Regions from separate parts of the Paenibacillus sp. FSL E2-0201 genome, predicted to be linked through region 3. Evidence: riboswitches for the same ligand, from Rfam matches in the RefSeq annotation. Region 3 holds a riboswitch; each other region holds the start of a gene.
What was found. A riboswitch is a leader RNA that binds a small molecule or an ion and turns the genes downstream of it on or off. The one in region 3 is predicted to bind cyclic di-AMP.

Region 1: linked by a shared signal. The riboswitch ahead of NSU15_RS16185 (APC family permease) and the one ahead of NSU15_RS11285 (KamA family radical SAM protein) in region 3 are both predicted to bind cyclic di-AMP.
Region 2: linked by a shared signal. The riboswitch ahead of NSU15_RS00540 (C40 family peptidase) and the one ahead of NSU15_RS11285 (KamA family radical SAM protein) in region 3 are both predicted to bind cyclic di-AMP.

What each region holds. Positions count from the first base shown of each region.
Region 1 is NZ_CP150154.1:3,584,262-3,591,573, forward strand. Features, by position in the region: gene NSU15_RS16165 (ABC transporter ATP-binding protein) at 1-75, opposite strand, end outside; gene NSU15_RS16170 (iron ABC transporter permease) at 162-1,196, opposite strand; gene NSU15_RS16175 (iron ABC transporter permease) at 1,196-2,251, opposite strand; gene NSU15_RS16180 (iron-hydroxamate ABC transporter substrate-binding protein) at 2,472-3,479, opposite strand; gene NSU15_RS16185 (APC family permease) at 3,682-5,499, opposite strand; cyclic di-AMP (ydaO/yuaA leader) riboswitch at 5,623-5,781, opposite strand; gene NSU15_RS16190 (disulfide oxidoreductase) at 5,979-6,443, opposite strand; gene NSU15_RS16195 (thioredoxin domain-containing protein) at 6,440-7,192, opposite strand.
Region 2 is NZ_CP150154.1:112,097-119,408, reverse strand. Features, by position in the region: gene NSU15_RS00565 (AbrB/MazE/SpoVT family DNA-binding domain-containing protein) at 1-258, shown strand, start outside; gene NSU15_RS00560 (YwhD family protein) at 356-862, opposite strand; gene NSU15_RS00555 (M1 family metallopeptidase) at 966-2,972, shown strand; gene NSU15_RS00550 (hypothetical protein) at 3,017-3,814, shown strand; cyclic di-AMP (ydaO/yuaA leader) riboswitch at 4,029-4,167, shown strand; gene NSU15_RS00545 (C40 family peptidase) at 4,221-4,649, shown strand; cyclic di-AMP (ydaO/yuaA leader) riboswitch at 5,009-5,150, shown strand; gene NSU15_RS00540 (C40 family peptidase) at 5,156-5,647, shown strand; gene NSU15_RS00535 (GNAT family N-acetyltransferase) at 5,872-6,357, shown strand; gene NSU15_RS00530 (cytochrome c) at 6,485-6,841, shown strand; gene NSU15_RS00525 (4a-hydroxytetrahydrobiopterin dehydratase) at 6,924-7,211, opposite strand.
Region 3 is NZ_CP150154.1:2,588,185-2,595,496, reverse strand. Features, by position in the region: gene NSU15_RS11295 (ABC transporter substrate-binding protein) at 1-197, shown strand, start outside; gene NSU15_RS11290 (AraC family transcriptional regulator) at 337-2,004, shown strand; cyclic di-AMP (ydaO/yuaA leader) riboswitch at 2,053-2,194, shown strand; gene NSU15_RS11285 (KamA family radical SAM protein) at 2,334-3,503, shown strand; gene NSU15_RS11280 (hypothetical protein) at 3,505-4,230, opposite strand; gene NSU15_RS11275 (ABC transporter permease) at 4,227-4,940, opposite strand; gene NSU15_RS11270 (ABC transporter ATP-binding protein) at 4,937-5,791, opposite strand; gene NSU15_RS11265 (TetR/AcrR family transcriptional regulator) at 5,793-6,419, opposite strand; gene NSU15_RS11260 (YafY family protein) at 6,642-7,312, shown strand, end outside.

The sequences.
Region 1 (7,312 bases), 1.0 Mb from region 3:
TAAGTTCAAACCTTTAACAATTGTAGCCTCTGCATACCCAATACTTAATTCTTCTGTATTCAAACGTTCTGACATGTTAACCACTCCTTAAAAGTTTTATGAAGCTATGCTCCTAGAATGAACTACATAATTTATCTTGCTTCGTAAGAAAGAGCTTAGTTTTACACTTTTGATTTGGCGAGTAAATACAAAAAGTAAGGTGCACCAATGATCGCAACCACGATGCCTGTTGGAACTTCTGCAGGCTGCAGAACCCATCTTCCGATGGTATCCGCAGTAATCATAAGGAGTGCCCCTGTCAAAGCACTAGCCGGTAATAATACCTGATGACGGGGTCCCACAAGCTTGCGGGCTAGATGTGGTGCAATTAAACCAACAAAGCCAATCCCTCCGCTTACAGCGACACAGGAGCCGGCAAGCGCAACTGCTGTTACCAGAAGGAGAATACGTTCCTTCTCCACGCGCATTCCAAGTCCTAATGAAGTATGATCTCCTAGATTCAATACATTAAGAATACGGGCCTTATAGAAGGCGAACGGTAACAGAATCGCTATCCAAGGCAGCAGCGCAAGGACAAATCTCCAATCGCCACCCCATATTTTCCCGGCGATCCAAGTCGCTACAAATTGATAATTATTAGGATCAAGCCGAAGGGCTAACACAAGCTGGCAAGCATTGATTCCGGCAGCGACCGCAATCCCGATAAGGATCAACCTTGTTGGAGACAGACCATCTGCTTTCCGATATGCAAGAATATAAATTAAAGCGGCGGTTAAGCTAGCTCCTCCAAGCGCTAAAAGCGGCAAGACGAATACCGGAGCTGCTGTTGTAGCCGGAAAAAACGAGATGAAAATGATTACCGCAAAACCTGCACCCGCACTAATGCCCAGCGTAGCCGGTTCAGCAAGTGCATTCCGAGCGAGACTTTGTAAGATACAGCCTGACACTGCAAAGCCCGCTCCAACTAACAATGAAATAACGATGCGAGGTAATCTGAAATCAAATAAAATTAGCTTTTGCTGATGAGTTCCATCTCCCAGCAGTGTATGTAATACCTCCCGGGGGGATAGACGCATAAATCCTGTATTCATACTGACAATAAATACAACAACGATCAAAATGGCAAGCAGCGATAACACTGTAATGGCGCGTGTGCGGCGTTCTTTTTCATTAGGAGAAAGGGTTAATCTGTGCATTACAGCTCCCCCTTACGCTTACTCGCCAAGTAAATAAAGAAAGGTACACCGATGATGGCTATTAAAGCGCCTAGCGGCGTTTCATAAGGTGCATTTATCATTCTAGCGGCGATATCCGCAAAGATAATCAATAAGCTCCCTAGAATCGCCGAGCAAGGAATAATCCAGCGATAATCTACACCAACGAAATAACGTGTAACATGTGGAATAATTAGTCCTATAAAAGCAATCGGGCCAACCATTGAGACTGCACTTCCGGCAAGAACGACTACAACAATCATACATGCCAACTGCACTAATCTTGTCCGCTGCCCCAGACCAACAGCAACTTCTCTTCCTAAGCTGAGCAAAGTGACGGACCGCGATAATATCATCGCTGCGATTAATGCCACGAACACCCAAGGAAAAATAATCTTGATCTGAGTCCAGCTCGCCCCACCCATTCCTCCAGCCAGCCAGAAGGCAATATCCTGGGATAAGTTAAAAAGAATAGCTATACCCTGACTAACAGCAACCAGTAATGCACTTACCGCAGAGCCTGCGAGCGTTAAACGTAACGGTGTAAGGCCATTAAAAGATAGCGACCCAATTCCGAATACGATAAATGAGGCTACAGCGGCACCTATAAAACAAAACAACATAAGTGAAGTGAAGGAGAGCGAAGGTGCAAAAGCAAAAACTATGGCCAGCGCTACACCTGCTCCCGCATTCAAGCCTAACAGACCTGAATCCGCCAGCGGGTTTCTTGTCATGCCTTGCATGATTGCCCCTGCTACTGCGAAGCAAGCACCGACCATAGCACCTGCTATCGCGCGTGGAAATCGCAGTTCTCTTATCACCTGATGTTGCTGTAAATCTGGATTGAAATGAAATATTGCTTCCCATACCGTAGCTAGCTTGATATTTGCCGCACCCACCGAGACCGAAAGCGCCAGTCCGAAGGCAATAGCAGCAAGTCCAATCACTAGAATACCCATTGCAGCTGCCGGTCGGGTATGTAGAGCTTTTTTTGTATCATTTTTATTGCGATTTGCGAAATCTGAGGGTGAAACCATGAGTCGTCTCCTTAATCGATAGTTACATTAGTCTATATGATAACAACAATCATTCTCATTATCGCAAAAAAAATTAGGTTGTACAATTGTAGGAGTAGTTTTTCCGTAATATGGGAATGGTTTATAAAAAAATGGTGCAGATCTTAGTATCCTAAGATACTTGATCTGCACGCCCTTCCCCACCAAAAGATCAGTCTCATTCATGGTGAATTACGACTTTTTATTTCACAAGACTTTCTAACACATCATCAATAATTTTGCCGCCAGCGTTCGCACCACTGTATAACCAGCTGCTTGTTGAGCTCATTTCATGCACATTACCAGCTTTTACAGCCGGGATACCTTTCCAAATTGCACTGTCCAGGATCTCCGAACCCTCAGTCTTATCACTGTTTACAAGAATAATATGATCTGCCGTCAGCTCAGAAAGCTTCTCTAGCGAGATTGGATTCCAAGTAGCTCTTGTACCAACAGGAATTTCTGTTACTAAGTTAGGCAGCGTTACACCAAGGTCTGTGTATAACACAGCACCACTACTGCGTGTTTCATCTACAATATAGAAGTTCTTTTGTACCAACCATAAAATCGCCACGGACTCTTGACCAATAGCTCCTTCAAGCTCTTCTTTCGCAGCAGCCGCTTTGTCTTCATACTCTTTAATGGCTTTCTCTGCTTCAGGGGTCTTGTTCAGAATTTCACCAATCTTGAGCAGCGATTTACGCCAATCTTGATTTAGTTCATCCCCAATCACATAGGTCGGTGCAATCTTATTCAGTTGGTCGTAGATACCGTTCTGTACAGAAGACTCCGATGGGATGAGAATAAGATCCGGAGCAAAGCTGGTTACTGCCTCGAGCGGAAGATCGTAGCTAATGGTAGGCACATCTTTCAATTCAGCGGCCAGATAATCTTGAACACCATTCGGTACGGACCATTGTGCTACTGGAGTCACGCCCAGAGTTACCAGAGCATCCTCCAAATAAGAACCCAGTACACGCGTTGGATTAGCCGGAATCGTTACTTCATGCCCCATTGCATCCGTTAACGTCTTAGGCGCTGCAGGAGCTTCTGTAGCTTCAGCAGTAGGTGCTGCCGTAGACTCTGATCCTGCGTTTGATGCGTTACCGGAATTATTATTACCGCAAGCGGATAAAAATAGCACCATCACCATTAATCCGACCATCGTTAATTTCATGCTTCCAAATCTTTTTCTGTTAAACCAAAACATTTAATACCCTCCTAGTGTGTACAAGCTATGTTTTCTCAAAGATGTTGACTGTCTCTGTCTCACTTTTAAATGATATTGATTCTCATTCTCTATGTCAACATATAAATTTTAAATTTTGTGGATTTGTAACAATTTCCTTCTTTAAAATACAAAAAAGGCTATATTCCGAACGTTCCGGATATAGCCTCTCCTTAAGGGTTCACTATTTATTCAAATGATAAGGGACAGTCGCTACCACAACATCTTTTGAATTCATTAGGTAAGAACGGATTAAAAAGCTGGTCTGATTATGAAGTACAGCTTGCCACCAATGCTTAGTGATAAATTGTGGGATCAGGATCGTGATATGATCCGTTGCTGCGGTCTTCCACTCCACTGTATCAATAAATTTCAGTAACGGACGAATAATACTGCGATATCTGGAACGAAGTACAATCAGGCGTACACCTGGGTTCCACTCCTCCCACCGTTGCTCCATCTTTTGGATGTCCTCTTCATCAAATCCAACATATACTGCTACAACATTATCCGTTAAAGACTTGGCATAGCTAATGGAATGCAGTACAGCACGTGTTACACCGGCAACAGGGACAACAACCGTGCTGCCTTTAATCAAAGGTTTATCTGTACTCGGACATATACGAAGCTCATCTGCAATATTCAAATAGTGCTTGTGGATACGGTAGAACACAAACATTACAGCAGGTAAGAAAATGAAAGCCATCCATACGCTTGAGAACTTAGTAATGATAAAAATAAGCGTAATCGTCAATGTAGTCAGCATACCAATGGTATTTACAACAAATCTTTTTTTCCATCCCGCTGGTTTGGTTTTAAACCAATGAACCATCATTCCTAGCTGAGACAATGTGAAAGGAATGAAGACACCAACCGCATAAAGAGGAATCAGGCTTTCTGTATTTCCGTGGAATGCAGCTACAAGCAGAGCTGACAGAACACCTAGAAAAATAATACCATTGGAGAAGCCTAGACGGTCACCACGAACCATAAAAGCATGCGGCATATATTTATCTTTTGCAAACATAAATGCAAGCAGCGGGAACGCTGAGTATGCCGTATTAGCCGCCAAGAACAAAATTACTGCTGTGATACCTTGTATGAAAAAATATAAAGTTCCGCGACCAAAGGTCGATTCAGCGATCTGAGAAACAACTGTGGCCTTTTCGTCAGGCACTATGCCGTACCAATACGCCAGGAGTGTGATGCCTGTGAACATAAATCCAAGTATAACTCCCATGACCATTAAGGTCTTGGCTGCATTCTTTTCTGCAGGTGCTTTAAAGTTTGGAATAGCATTAGATACAGCCTCTACACCCGTAAGAGCCGAACAGCCAGAACTGAAGGCTTTTAATAGTAGAAACAAACTAACATTTGAAACAGCAGCGCCAATTTCAGGGACATTCGCATGCACGCCACCTGCTGCATATTTAATAATACCGGAGATAATCAACACTACAATCGACACCACGAATAAATACACTGGGATTGCGATGAATGAAGCTGATTCTGTAACTCCGCGAAGATTAATTAAAGTAAGAAGAATAATAACGGATACTGCAATAAGAACGGTGTGATTATGAAGACTTGGAAAAGCCGATGTGATCGCATCCGTCCCTGCCGACGCACTAACAGCAACGGTCAGAATGTAATCCACTAACAAAGACCCTCCTGCTAAAAGCCCTGTCGGAACACCAAGATTACTCTTGGCAACGATGTAAGCTCCGCCTCCCTGAGGATAAGCGTAGATCGTCTGCCGATAGGATAAAATCAGGATGGCCAGCAGGCCCAATACGGCTAATGCAATTGGCAGGGAATACCAGATGGCAGTAAACCCTGCAGCCACTAGTACAATCAGAATTTGTTCCGTTCCGTAGGCTACAGACGAGAGCGCATCAGAAGACAGGACAGCCAGTGCTTTAACCTTGGATAACTTTTCATGATCGAGTTCGTTCGACTTCATCGGACGCCCGATCAATAGTCGTTTTACCTTGCTTACCATGGTGGATACAGTTCCTTTCTTTGGGAGCTGAAACGGAAATTCCGCGCGCTGTTTTCATTGGTGGATTTCATAAATGCAGACACTAAAAATAGCATACGGAAATGATCCGCATGCTATGCATGGTCATTATCCCACCTTTGCTTACGAGGTTAGCTGGCGGATTCGGGCTGTGGTATAGCCCTACGGTTTAAGTCCAATCGACCCATTCCGATTCACCCCATTGGCACGAATGCCAAGTTTGGTTCCCCCGTTTTTCCTAAGAAAATTCAGCGCATATTCAACTTCTCACAAGGTCTAATATTAGTCTACAAAGTGGTTACAGTAAAGCGTTGAAAAAAATGAAAAAAGAATGAAAAAACATCCAGTAAGCGCAAATACAGAGTCTTATTGGATGCTCTCTTTCATTCTCTTCAATTATCCCTCTGGATCGTGTTTTTAATCACTTTTCACATTTTTTCGGATCACTTAAAGTTAGAAAATCAAAATCCTAAACTTTCCTCTGTATCTAACTCCATCACTTCTTCTTCCTTACGTCCGTACCAAAGTAAAATACTAATTAAAGCAAAAGCGATTAACGCAAGGAATGGTATCGTAATGAATCCAAAAAAGTTCAAGTAATCCTTATTACAAGGAACACCAATTGTACAAGGAAGAACTTTACTTAACGCAGGAATTTTCTGTTCCGCATAGTGATAGATCGAGATACTGCCACCAATCAAGCTTAGTGGAAGTACATAAGGGATTATCCGTTTATCCCCTCGAAACGTTGCAATTCCCAAGAGGAATAACTGAGGATACATGAAAATTCGCTGGAACCAGCAAAGCTTACAAGGTTCATATTTCAATACTTCGCTCAAATACAAGCTACCGGCAACAGCAACTAAAGAGACGAACCAGGCCAGATACAGGCAGTTACGCTTGCAAAAAGATAGGAACTTTGTCACTTTGCCTCCACAGCTTTTGCAGCGTCATTAATTTCAGTTGAAATCGCTTCAATGTTAAATGGATCCGCAGTCTTTACTCCATTGATGTAAAGGGATGGCGTTGTAGTTACCCCTGCTTCAGTAGCTAGCTGCATGCCCTTATTTAGGTCATCTGCATACGTACGATCCTTGATATCTTTACGTAGCAGTTCGTAATCGATAGTTAACTTCTCTTTCTCCGCAAGGCTTACTAAGAAATCTTCAGTTGCCCATTCTTCGCTCTCATCACCTTGCTGTGCGTATACAGCATCGTAGAACTTCCAGAATTCATCTTTATTCTGATGATATACAGATAATGCAGCAAGTGAGGCAGTCTCAGAGTCTGGACCAACGAAAGCCATATTTACAAAGTAGAGCGCTGCTTTTCCCTCGTTGACAAAATCTTGAACAATCTTCGGTTTAACTGAAGTTGCAAATTGGGAACACGCTGGACATTTTAAATCACCAAATTCAACAATTTTAACAGGTGCATCCTCTTTACCGACTCTAGGTAGCTCACTGTAATTGAATTCCACTGGTTCTCCCGTAGTGGCATTTTTTGCGGCATCTTTCGAAGCTAACATAAACAATCCAACAAAAATGATGACTACTAAAGCAATTGAACCAATAATTAAAATTCTCGTCTTCTGCTTTTGTTGCTCCTGTTCTACCCGCCGTTTCTCTTGTTTGCTTAGCTGGGGAACGCTTGTACTTTTATTAGGTTTACTCAAGGAGAATTCCTTTCTGTCCTCTGTGGACTAATGTAGTTTTTATCATATACATTTAAAATTATATAATTTTAAATCTCTTTTTGGCAAACAATACTGTAAATACACTGTAAAAAAAGACAC
Region 2 (7,312 bases), 2.5 Mb from region 3:
AGTAGCTGTCTAAAAGAAATTGCCGATCCTGAACGCATGTCTCAAGCGCCGGAGACGCGCCAAGATTTTGCTAGCGAAGTGTCAGAGCACAGCAGCACGATCCGGAAGACGAAAACAGAGGATATGTGCCAACGCCTGGAGCGGGCCATAGATGATCATCCATATGCCAATCAGAAAGAGCTTGCTGAAATCCTGGGGATCAGTCAAGCCAGAGTAAGTCAACTCAAACGCAAACTTAGTACGGGAAGCAAATCGTAAACTAAATTCATGTATAGCAAAAAAGGCTTCGACTCTCCTATTTCAGAGTGTCGAAGCCTTTTTACTGTATCCTTTAATCTTGACCGGGTGATTGTTCCTACTCGGTCAGAGCAGCCTTGAGTTCATCGGAGGATGCGGTCCACCATGCCTCATTATGAGAGATCAAGAGGGATTTTAGCGCAGCCTTTTCAACTGCACCAAGCCCTCCCACATCGATTTTGCGTTTTAGAGCCCCATCCAGCTTATTGACATGCTCGGCGAGGATTTTCCAGCCACGACGCGCTTCCGTATCAATCCACATTTCACAAGCTGTTATTCCACCATAGAATTGACTATCCTGGGTACGGTCCACTGCTACCCATACCACCCAAACCTGTCTTCCATTAGGTACATCTTCACGGTTCATGGAGAATTTAATACCCTTTTCAACCTTACTCTTGGCATGCATGGCACCGATATCAATGACTGCTTCACCGCCATCAATAATGACAGGCGATACGTTATTGAGCTCAATAGAGCCTGCTCCAAAGCCTTTATGTTTACTTTTGGCATTCACAATATTTAAGGCAATCTGTTTCTTGCCCTCCGGTTGTATGTTGTCCACGAGTGCACACCCTTCCTCTTACGAATAATTTAATTTTAGCTAATAATGCGGCGATTGCAAACATATACATCCCGTAGATGCTTGTCACGGGAGGAATCACAGTATGAAGTCACTATCATTAAGGTACATTATCATCTTTGCGACCCTGGCCGCCCTCGTGCTACTAGGAGGAATATGGGTCTATTCGGGGGATAACTCCACAACTTCTGTTACTAGCTTTGTTTCAAAAGAGGCCAAGTCCTCCAGTGGCACAGCTCCTGCTGCTGCACCACAGCAAAATCTTCCTGATAGCGCCCCCGTTCCGGCAGAGGAAGCATTAAGTCATCGGGTTGTCGAGTACCACATCGATGTTCAGCTTGTTCCAGATACAGAAACCTTAATCGCTTCTGAGACGGTAACCTGGACACACCCCGGTGTAAAACCTGTAAGTGATCTATATTTTCATATGTACCCAAATGCTTTTGCCTCACCAGATACTACCTTTATGAAGGAATCCGGAGGAACACTCAGGGGTGACACCATGCCAGAGAACGGCTTCGGAAGTATGACTCTAACCGATCTGCGCACGACAGAAGGAACATCGCTAATGCAACGAGTACAATTTGTACAACCTGACGATGGTAACGTCAACGATAAGACACTCCTAAAGGTGCATCTCCCACAACCGGTTAATGGAGGAGAAAGTGTCACGCTTAAACTAAAGTACGAGGTCCAGCTTCCCAAAATATTTGCCCGTATGGGTACATCAGGGAATTTCGTGATGGCTGGGCAATGGTTCCCAAAGCTTAGTGTATACGAGCCTATGGGCACACGCGGGGTTAAGGAAGAAGGCTGGGATTTACATCAATATCACGGCACCTCTGAATTTTACAGCGATTTTGGCATCTTTAATGTAACGATTGCAGTTCCTTCTAACTATACGGTAGCTGCGACCGGATTTCCTGTAAAGAATGCCAAACTGAAACAAGATCAAAAAATATATCAGTTCTACGCTGATGATGTCCATGACTTCGCTTGGGCGGCTTCCCCTGATTTCACAGTAGCTGAAGAAGCCTTCTCTACACCAGAAGTACCTGGTGTACGGATCAAGGTCTATCTCGATCCATTGCACAAAGACTTAAAGGAACGATACCTTCAGGCCGCTAAGGCTGCCCTGACCTACTTCAGTAAATGGTATGGTCCTTATCCCTACTCCACTCTGTCTATTATCGTTCCACCTAAGGAGGGCAATGGTGCAGGAGGAATGGAGTATCCTACGCTCATTACAGCCTTTGGAGCCACGGACTCTTCACCTGATACTTCACTTGAGAGAACCGTCGTTCATGAAATTGGCCATCAATACTTCTACGGTATGGTCGCCAGCAATGAATTCGAAGAGGCTTGGTTAGACGAAAGCTTCACTTCTTACGCTGAAGACAAACTCATGGAGCAGGAATATGGTGTCAAAGCTAATCTCCCTCTGCAATCTAGCCTGGTGACCAAATCAGAGCCGCTGAACTTAGAGACATGGAAATATGACGGGGCAGAATCGTATAGCCGAAATGTATATATTCGCGGAAAGCTAGTACTTAAGGATATTGAACGCCAAGTAGGCGCTAAAGCAATGAACAGTATCATGTCTACTTACGCACGTAAATTCCGTTTCCAGCATCCCACTACATCTGATTTTCAAAAAGTCGTTGAGAAGGTAACCAAAAAATCGTGGCAGCCTTATTTCGAGGATTATGTTTATGGTGGCGGTGCTCCTGATTTCTCAGTAGATACGATTACGATTAAAAAGAATGGCAGCAGCGAGGCTCAGAGCTACGAATCCATAGTGAAAATTACAAACAAAGGGAGTCATTACGTTGACGTTCCCATTAAATTCACATTCGCTGACGGTTCTGCGGCAGAGCGGGTCTGGAACGGTGAAGGAGCAGAGACTACGTTTCAGCTGTTAAGCGATAAACTTCTCCTCTCTGCTGAGATTGATCCTGAGCATACCGTTCTTTTAGAAAACAAACATCTTAATAACTTCAGACTGGCGGAAATAGAGCCTAAAACGCTCTCCCGCTGGACATTAAGTGTAACTAAACTAGTTGAAACCGTGCTCGGAACTCTTGTCTGGTGAGGTGAATGATTGTGAGAACATCGATAACCCGCGGCTGGCAAAGCATGAAGGAGCAATTTTATATTCTGATTCTGCTCTTCATCTATCGACTGCTCTGGGGCTACTTTATGTACGGCTTCATCCGGTCTGCTATCGTTCCAATTCTAATACGCTATCCAGATAAAGACGCTGGAGGCAGCGGAATGGGCAGACTACTCTATTACGTCGAAGGGCAGTTCAGCTTGAACACAGATCCTGCGATACGTACTTGGTTATGGATGTTCCTAGGGCTTGTTATCTTGCGACTGCTACTCTCCCCCTTCATAAGGGCAGGATTACTGCATGAACTCCATCAGGAGCGAAAAGGAGAGCGTGGCCTGTTCTTTTTTCCCGGCATGAAGCTTTATGGATTGCCAGTGTTTATCTTTAGTTTAATCGAATGGGTACTGGCTCTACTTCCGTTATACTGGCTTGCTCCAAAAATGTACGGGCTATTCTTGTCCTCCTTTCTAGACTACTCTTTGTTGCTTCATCTAGTTCCATACGTATTGGCATGGCTTATATACATCTTTATCGTGCGCCTGTTCCTTCTATATATGCAGTTTGGTTATACCAGCGGCACGGGGATGTTCTCCTCCCTATTCATTTGTTTGAAGTCGCTGATTCCAGCAATAGGCATTTCAATCATACTTGGCGCAGCAGGCCTAGTCCTTTTGCTAGTGTGCGGACTAACGGGTATCTTCTGTCCTGGCCTACCAGCACTTCTTATTCGTCAACTTTCATCACTGCCCTCAACACTCTTCAAAATGTGGGGGATTTCAGCTCAATATCATCTATGGCGCAGTAAAGCATTTCCACAATAATTTAAAGGCTTACAGCACATAATATAAGAGTCCCGGTTCCTGAATCAGGAGCTGGGACTCTTTCGCGTTATAGACAAATTATGAGGATTTGCAAAATCGTAAAGACTTTGTTACAATAAGTCCTGTTCCATTGGTAACAAGTTTGTAATCATTTGAAACGATTTCTACATAACTTCATGTATTTGTCGTAGTCTTGTCGATAAGTCACTATCTGGTGCATAAAACGCCGAATTCCTTGCACCGGGAAGTGGGGGAACCATATTTTGGGTGAATTGATCTCGCTTTGCAGTGATCATAGGGGAACCTTCTACCGAACCCTTAAGCTAACCTCACAGGCATTGGAAGGGGTACAATTTTTTTGAAGAATTTAAGAAAAGCATGCGTCGCTGCGGCGCTAGGACTTGTAATGGCGTTCTCTATTGGTGGAGGAAGTGCCTTTGCAGACTCTAAGATGGACAGTGTTATTTCAAAGACTATTGGAGTTGCCTATAAAACCGGAGGCACTAGTACTGCCGGGTTTGACTGTTCTGGATTTACTACGTATGTATTCAAGAAGGTGGGTCTTTCTTTGCCCCGTACTTCAAAAGCTCAATATAGTGTCGGAACTCCTGTAGCCAAAAGCAAATTGCGTTCAGGTGACCTAGTTTTCTTTAACACATTGGGCAACGGCGTATCCCATGTCGGCATTTATGTTGGAAACGGAAAATTCGCACAATCATCATCTTCATATGGCGTGACCATCACTTCACTTAGCCAGTCCTACTGGGCCAATCGCTACGTTGGTGCTAAAAGAGTAATGAGTACTTCCTCATATCAAGCTGTAGCCTACGATTAATACTTCCCCACAACTATAACCTCACAATTACATTATATAGACCTGGGTTTGATTATTGACTTAATCGAATCCAGGTTTTCTTTTGCCTTATTCTATTCTTTACACCACTAGAACGGACTTTAAACACTTTTATTTGATAAAAATTTCAATAAATATAAAAATTAGTTTAATATTATCGCTTACATATGCATTTTGTCTTTAAAAAAACGAATTTTTCTGCATGATTATGTTAAAAACGATTGCCAAGCGGCACTCTGTTTGTTACAATAACTGCAGTAAGATTTTAGTAACATTTTTGTAATCATTAAGTTGTTATTTACAAAGGTTTTGTCATGTATTGATTACAAGCTATTCCTAATCAACAGTATCAGCCGAGTTTCCTAACTATTAGGAAAACGGGGGAACCAACTTTGGGTGAATTGACCTCCATTTTTAGAGGGGTCATAGGGGACCTTCAACCGAACCCTTAAGCTAACCTCGTAGGCATCCGGAAGGGGTATAAACTTTTGAAGAAGAAGCTAGCAGCAGCAGTACTTAGCTTTTCCATTATTTTCACCATCGGAGCAGGAAGCGCTTTCGCGGATTCCAAAATGGATAAAGTGATCGACAAGACCATCGGAACTAAGTACGTATCCGGCGGCATCTCCACAAATGGATTTGATTGCTCCGGATTTACAATGTATGTATTTGATAAAATCGGTATCAATCTACCACACCAATCAGGTTCCCAGTATCAAATGGGTACTGCTATCTCCCAAGATGATTTAAGATCTGGAGATCTTGTATTCTTTAATACAAGTGGTAAGGGTGTCTCCCATGTCGGTATTTATGTCGGTGAAGGCAAGTTTGCACACGCATCTTCCTCACGCGGTGTAACGATTAGCTCCCTGAGTGATAGTTACTACGTGAAACGCTACATCGGTGCTAAACGGATTATGAGCACAGATGCTTATCATTCTGTTGCTTCTGAGACAGAAGATAATGATGATGTTCAATAAGTAAATCGTACATAGGCTCTTTTCCAAGATGTTGCTTCTTGGGGAAGAGCTTGTTTTTTTGTCTTATTTAATATTTACCCCTCTCAAAATTTGTAAAACATTAATCCTCATAAAGTTTCTGAGTCGACCATCCCTCTTTTTGTATATAATACATATAGTATTGTGTGAAACTTATACTTTCTTATATTTTAAAGTCCCCCCCGTGAAAGGAGGTCTTTGACCTTATGATAAATCCCTCCGTTACTTTTCATGTAGCACCTATGGAGACCAGTCACGCGGAAGAGATTTGCAACTGGGATTACACTCCCCCTTATAATATTTACGGCTGGATGCCTTGGGAGCAAATGCAGGCTCTTGAAATCGAGTTCGGCGACCCCCAGTTACGGAATGAGCAATATGTCTCCATATTAAATGGGCAAGGAGCTTTATGCGGATTCGCGCAGTTGTTTCCGATGGAAGGTGTTGTTCGCTTGGGGATTGGCATGCACCCCGATCTATGCGGTCAAGGCCTAGGGAAATTATTCATGGATGCAATCGTGCAAGCAGCCTTGATTCGTTATCCTGAGCGTGAGATAGATCTAGAGGTATTGACCTGGAACCAGCGGGCGATCCGAACTTATCAAAAGTGTGGATTTACGATTACCGATACGTATGAGCGCTTAACCCCCACAGGAAACAAACCATTTTATTGCATGGTCTATGACAAATAATATTAAATTCCATATTTTTCAATGATTTGATGGAATTATCGTTCATTTATTTGTCACAAACCCTATGATAACGCTTCACCTTGAGCTATAATGTAGGAAGCAGCTTACATAGAAGGGACGAACTGGGATGCAGAAATGGATCATGAGCGGTTTGTTTTTTGCCGCCTGTGCCTTTGCGGTAGTACTTATGTTTACACTTCCAGGTAAAGAAGAGGTAGCTGAACAGAATAAGCCAACGATGCCGGTAGTTCAATTGGATGCGGCAAAGGCGGAAGCAACCGTGAAAGCCAGCTGTATCACCTGTCATGGCGATCAGCTTCAAGGTGGAGTTGGACCCAGTCTTCAAAATGAAGGCGGTCAGCATGATGCTGAAGAAATCTACAGTATCGTCACTAAAGGACGCGGCCAAATGCCTTCCTTTAAAGAAAAGCTAGCCCCTGAGGAGATTGCAAACGTCGCCCTCTGGCTCTCAGAGAAAAAGTAACTACCCAAGCAACTAAAAACGCCCGTGCCAGAAGATAGTTCACTATCTGCGCACGGGCGTTTATTTATGAGTTTGGGTGAAACTAACGATTTTTCTCAAAGGCTTCATTAAATTCATGTGCCTCTCGAATATCAAGAGCTGTAATACCATCTTGCTCATTTGATTTCAGTCGTAGAGTCACTGTCTTATAATCAATCGTAATATGTGGATGGTGATCAAAGGCTTCTGAAATGGTGGCAACTTCATCAACGAAAGCAATACCCTTCATATACTGGCTGAACATATATTTTCGCACCATGGTATTCTCTTCCAGCTTCCAACCTTCCAGCTTGCTGATCTGTTCACGCAGTTCTTCTTCCGTAAATAACAATTCGTTTCCTCCCTTACTAAAAATTGCAGTAAAATCCGTAGATCCTTTACTTGTCTTATTCGTTAAACAAAACATCCCTTAGCTTCTGAGGTCCAAGGGAT
Region 3 (7,312 bases):
GGATATTCATCTTGACTCCAGTTGCGGATGAAGCAAAACAATCCACAGATAATTTATTAAAGAGCCCTATCTGGAAGAGCCTTCCTGCCGTCAAGAACGGATATGTCTATACGCAGGACATCATGAAGACCTCCAGTGATGCAACAACAAGAGAATGGCTGCTCGGCGAGATTCCTCAGCTATTGAATATGAAATAACCCTCCATGATCGAGTGTTTAGCACACGGCTGATAGAAAACTTTAAGAAGCATATCAACAGCTGTTGATATGCTTCTTTGTTTTATATACAATAAGTTCATTGATAATCATTCTCACTAAAAGAACGGAGGCTGAACCTATGCTGCAAACATCATCGTCCTGCCCCCCGCTCCACTCCCTGCTGTTTCGGCTGATTGATGCCGAACTGATACTTCAAGCTGCCGATTCAAGCCCTGTATCACGTACAACTCATGACTACACCCTTCTCGTATTTACCGGGGGGAACGGGCAACTGAACCTCGATGATCAGAGCGTGACGCTGAGTACAGATAAATGTTATCTACTAGCTCCCGGAATCTCCTATTGTACGAGCAATCAGGAAATGACCATGTATTATTATCTCATCACCTTTTCAGCAATTTATACAAAAGAGCATCCAGAACGTTATTCTGGCGAACTACTTTCAGGCAGACGCGAATTAATAGTCCACCCGTTCACTAAGGTAATCCGTCTTGTGGAAGATTTGCTTATGAACAAGAATAGCTTCGATGATGTGCAGCAATTCAAGCGACAATTGAAATTCCAGGAATTGATGCTGCTATTTTTTGAGCATAATTATCCTTCTAAGCATCTACCAAGTCCCACAGAATCCGTAGAAATGACTATACAATTCATAGAGGAGCATTATACAGAGAGCATCAGCGTGAAGCAGTTGGCTGAGCTTGCGGGGATATCGTTCTGGCAGTATACACCGATCTTTCAACAGCTTACCGGCAAAAAGCCACTTGAGTACCTGACCGATCTGCGCATTAGTCATTCCAAGCGCTTCCTGCAGGAATCGACGGAACCGCTGCGTGAAATCGCCAGACTGGTAGGCTTCTCCGATGAATATTATTTCAGCCGCCGCTTTCGGCAAAAAACCGGAGTTACCCCCGGACAATATGCGCATCAGCGAGGTCGTAAGCTTACCGTCAAAGATTGGACAGGCCATGAAGTGGAGATTCCAGAGCAAGCGAGACGCATTGTCTATCATGGAGAGACACTTGGCGACCTTCTCGCACTAGGCGTGAAGCCCATCGGAGGAGATGAAGCATTCGTGCGGAACAGCGTCTATAAACATCGGCTTAAAAAGCTCGCCAATGTTGGTTTTCCGCTGGACCCGCAGCTGACCGCTTCACTTAATCCAGATTTGATTATTTTGGCCAATAGTGATGAAAGAGCCTATAGAACCGTTTCCGGCATCGCCCCGACACTCACCTTTGATTCCTTTGCACCACTCGAAAGTCGAATGCGAACACTAGGCAGCTGGCTCGGTAAACAACGCGAAGCCGAAGCGTGGCTGGAGTCATTTACAATCAAAAATGCTGCTATGTGGCAGCATCTTTACGAGACCAGTCTCCAAGCCGGAGAGACTGCCTCTGCTTTGGTCTATGACCACGGAAATCATCTGTATGCTATGGGAATGTCCGGATTCTCCACAGCGCTTTATGCTCCATGTGGTCTACAACCGACAGAGGAGATTCAAGCCATACTGGATGAAGAATTAGGGTTCGCTGAAGTTGATCCAGCGCGATTGCCTGCCTATACTGGAGATTATATCTTCATGCTCATTCCTGAGCGTCCAGACTCACGGGCTGCTATGGAGCGACTACTAGACAGTTCACTTTGGAAAAGTCTTCCAGCAGTACGTCAGGGACATGTTTATCTGCTCGACGGAAGCAAATGGAACTCTAGTGATGCGTTAACTCGGGAGAAGCTGCTAACGCTGCTACCTAAACTGCTCGGTGGAAGCCCCCCTAGTAATTGAAGGTGAATCTAGGATTCTCTTTTGACTTTTCAAAACTTCATGGGGTATACTTTACCTACGCTTAATTTCCAACTTTTACAGTTGAAAAGCGGGGGAACCAGTTAATTGGGGCGAATCATTGAGCATTAGAATGTAGGGTACCATCTTACCCGAGTCCGTCAGCTAACCTCGTCAGCAGTGGATGGGTCTGCTTTTCATGTTATTTACATAACCAGAGACCCTTGCTAAGGGTCTCTTTTTGTGTTTTTTGGGACCCTGCTGGCAGTAGATTGGCCTTTGACACTAAGGCTTCCTCTTTTCTCACACAAAGGGACAAAGGAGAGATGTAAGTGCAAAAGGTAAAGTACATCACGGATATTAACAAAATTGCTATGTTGTCTGATCTGGAAAAAGAGAACTTGAAAGAAATCACGGACAAATTTGTTTTTCGTGTGAATGACTACTATCTGTCTTTGATCAACTGGGACGATCCAGATGATCCCATTCGTAAACTGGTTATCCCTAACGAAGGTGAACTGCTGGAATATGGACGTTGGGATGCTTCGGATGAAGACACGAATTATGTGGTGCCGGGTTGTCAGCACAAGTATAAAACAACAGCATTACTGATTGTATCCGAGGTCTGCGGAGCCTATTGCCGCTACTGCTTCCGTAAACGCCTGTTCCGAAATGACGTGAAAGAAGCGATGTCTGATGTCTCTCCGGGACTGGAGTATATTGCAAACCACCCTGAGATTAACAACGTTCTTCTTACGGGCGGTGACAGTTTAATTCTCTCCACACCAAAGCTAAGATCCATTATTGAAAACTTAAGAAGCATTGAGCATGTCAAGATTATCAGATTAGGTTCGAAGATTCCCGTATTTAATCCGATGCGGATCTCTGAAGACGAAGAGCTGTTGGAGCTGATTCGTACTTACTCTACCGAAGACAAGCGAATTTATGTTATGGCGCATATCAATCATCCTCGTGAAATCACACCTGAAGCCAAAAAAGCATTTAAAGCCCTCCACAACGCTGGGGCAATTGTCGTAAATCAGACCCCCGTCCTTAAAGGCATCAATGATGATCCCGTTATATTGGGAGAATTGCTAGACCGACTCTCATGGGCTGGCGTAACACCTTACTACTTCTTCGTGAATCGTCCCGTTGCCGGAAACCGAGATTTTGTATTACCTCTTGAGCAAGTCTATCAAATTGTAGAAGAAGCCAAAGCCAGAACCTCAGGACTTGGCAAAAGAGTACGCCTATCCATGTCACACACCTCCGGAAAGATAGAAATTCTCGCCATTGATAACGGAAAAGCCTATCTTAAATATCATCAATCCAGAGATCAGGAATACGGAAAGTTCATGATTCTAGATTGCCCTAAGGATGCAGAATGGTTTGATGACCTGCCCGGAAATGAGGAATATTGGACCCCTCCTGTGAAAAAAAATGACGCTATTATTTCTGTTAATGCGTTATCAAACAAGACTGCGGATCTGATTTGTAAATAATTCAATCAATTCTTTTTATATAAATCCTGACCAAGATACTCAGAAGACTCAAATGAAATATAAGCCCCACCATAAAGCATGCAATCACACTAAAACCACTAGCATCTTCTATAGCAAAAAACAACTTAGCAGGCCAATACGTAGGAATCCACGCACCTGTGAATTGCCATGGTGATGGAATAAAATACGCTACGATTGGCCCTGCTATAAACAAACCACCTATCTTAGATAAAGCTAAGCCTTCTACCTTATTTGCAGCAAAATAAGCAAGAAATAAAGCAAAGCAAGGGGCTTCAATTGCTAATAATAAAAGAATGTATATATGCTCCAATTGGAAGTCAGATAAGCCTGAAACTACAAAATACACCAATGATAGAAGTGTACAAAGTACAGATGGAAGAACTAGACGATACACCATGTACCCCTTACGCATTAATGGCGTAACCGCGTAATAAGAGATGATGTTCTCATCACGTTCATCAAGCATTAAAAGACCTGTCATCATACCGGTCAGCATGGGAAAGGTCATTACTAAAAAAATCGAAGCAAAGCTACTGTATTCATTTAAATCGAAAGCATAACCGTTTGTAAGCCACTCTGCCGCTATTGGAAATCCAAATCTTGAGACGACTAAAAGTGCTAAAGGAGCAAAGATCCCGACCATAAGCACCGGGTCCAACCCAGCATGACGGATATCGCTTAGAAAAAGCGTATGATACTTCTTCATCTCTTGACTCCTCCCTTGCCTATGCGCATCATTACATGTTGCTCGAAGGACCTTTTTGCCCAGACATATATCACAACATTCCAGAGCAGTAATATCGATATGGAGTACATGTAATTGCCAAGTGACCTAGCTGAGGTTCCCGAACTCAACAAGCGAAGTGTTCCTTCTGTAGGTAATAATAGAAAAACATTGGAGTTCCATATCTTAAAATAACCAAGTAACGGCAGTATGAAAGGTAGTACGAATACTTGTGAGAGTAAAATGAAACCATTAATCGTCTGGCAACGAGCCACTACTCCAATCGACAGTAGCGTCATAAAGCTTGACGTTAGAATGATTCCAATAGAAAATCCTATCGGGGATTGCGGAACTCCACTCGCTGCTGCATGAATAACCCATGCGGCTAATAGGGACAGCACAGATAATGAGCCGGCTTTTGAAAGTAAATATTCCCTAACACGAATCGGAGTAACGAATAAAGGATCAAGGACACCCTGGTCTCTTTCCAGCAGCACAATCCCACCTGCCAGAATAAGCCCCAAAGCACTAGGATCGCTAAAGGTCAATAACAGCATCGTTTGTTCCCGATAATGATTAGGAATAAGATGTAGCAATACCAGATAGAACATACAGATAATGATGTAGATCCAATAAAACCCATGTCGCCATTGAAACCGGATGTCAAAGGCAAACGCAGATCCGAATCTCATGTTAACTGCCTCCCAGTAACGTCAATGAATATTTGTTCCAAAGACGCCTCCAGCGAATGAATGGTTTCTATTGGATGCTCACGGACAAGCTTTAAGAAATATTCGTTCTCCCCTATATCAGCAAGTGAGAATTCCTCATTTCTAACTTCATTATGAAGGCGATATTCCAGCTGCACTCGCTTTTTTCCATTTAGAAGCTTAAGCTCACGAGGAGAATCAATCAACTTAATCTGACCGTCTACAATAAAAGCGACTCTATCGCAGAGCTCCTCCGCGGCCTGCATATTGTGTGTTGTTATGATGACTGTTGTCCCGGTTGCTTTCTTTTCCAGAATTAAATCCTTCATTCTCTTAGCATTAACGGGGTCCAGCCCGGAAGTGGGTTCATCCAGAAATAGAATTTGTGGGTTATTTAAGAGTGCTCTGCAGAAATTCAGTCTCATCTTCATTCCCTTCGATAGCTGAGAGACCTTCAGATTAGCCGCTTCTGTGAGATTTACTTGCTCTAACAGAAATCCTGGTTCCGCTGTTCTCCCTGAATACAAAGACCGAAATAATTGCAAATTTTCCAGCGCAGTAAACTTCGAATAGAAATTTGGAAACTCAAAAGCTACCCCTATTTGCTCAAAATACTCCGGTCCGGTATTTCTTATTTCTTTGCCCATTACTTTAACGCTACCCAAATAATTCTTTAAGACGCCTATTAGAATTTTTTGTGTTGTGCTTTTACCTGCTCCCGAAGGACCGAGAAAGCCAAATACTTCTCCTGGAGTTATGGAAAAATTCAGTCCGCTAAGGGTTGGTTCCTTTATTTTTGGGTAGGTAAAATGAAGCTCCTTCACTTCGATCATTTCATGCTCCCCCAATCTTATTGTTCTTCAAGGAAGTCATCCCCTCAGCCAGAACCCCGATCAAAAGCTCTATCGTTGCCTGATATCGTTCATCCCCAATCTCTTCCTTATGCAGAGTCAGAAGGACTATGGAGCGAATCATACTCACGATTAATTCCGGATCGATCCCAGCCATGATTCCTTCAGCCTGCCAGGATTTAATGAAAGGGACAAAAAAGTCTTTATCCTCTGTAAAATTTTGCTCCAACAACTCATTTGGTAACTTTCTTAATAACTGCTCCATTTCGCTCTTTACGAACATCTGACGTACGATCGGACTTTCTTCCATCATGCGGAAAGATTTCAGTAAAAATAATCTGATCTCTTCCTTGCCAACAGGTACGCCAACGCTAAATGAATCGAACATTGCACTACGAATTCGTTGTTCCTCTTCAAGCAATATGTGATAGAACAATTCCTCTTTCGATCCAAAAAACATATAGAACGAACCTTGCGCAATCCCGGCAGCTTTCGTTAATTCTTCAACGCTTGTTTTCTTAATGCCATGTATTTCAAAACAGCGGCGGCCTTCTGTCAACAATTTATGTTTGATCCATTCTTTTTCTTGGTCCGTGAATTTCTTGGGCATACAAGTCAACTCGCTTTTGGTGGTTTTATGAATAATTTTATTTTATATTCACAAGATAACTCTTTAATCCATATTTTGTCAATCTATTTTTTCTGTAAGCTTCACACATTTGTCCCCAGTACGTCACTACAATAATCCCCACTCCCAAAACTAGCATGAAAAAAATCTATGCTATATAATCATGCAGTAACACGAAAAGGACTAATGGGTGGGAATGCACAAATGAAATTGGAACGATTGATCTCTATGATCTACAAGCTGTTGAACCACGAAGTTTTATCTGCTTCCAAGCTGGCTGAAGAGTTTCAAGTATCCCAGAGAACTATCTATAGAGATATCGATGTCATTTGTGCCGCCGGTATCCCGGTCGTATCGTATCAGGGAACTAAAGGCGGGTATGGCATCATGGACGGATATAAAATGGATAAAAGCCTGCTCCGTTCTTATGATGTCACTTCTCTGATTACCGTGCTGAACAGCCTTTCTTCCGTGTTCGAAGACGAGCATGCACAAGGAACCATTGAACGGTTGCAAACGATTGGAACGGAACAACAGACTTCTAGTCTAGCTGTGGACTTTGAGACCCGCCGTATGGATCCCGACGCACTTTCTCTTTTACGTACGGCTATTACGGAACGAATGATCGTCCGTTTTGATTACATCAATCTAAAAAATGAACGCACAACCCGTGATTTAGAACCAGTAAAGCTTCATTTTAAATATAGCAACTGGTACATCTATGGTTATTGCCGAGCACGTCAGGAATATCGAGAGTTCCGGTTATCCCGAATGATGAATTTAATTCTGACTCAAGATACCTTTCAATCACAACATGAGGTACCCGTCGAGGCGGATTGTTCAAACAGGATAGATCAGATTGAGGAAGTGGTAAT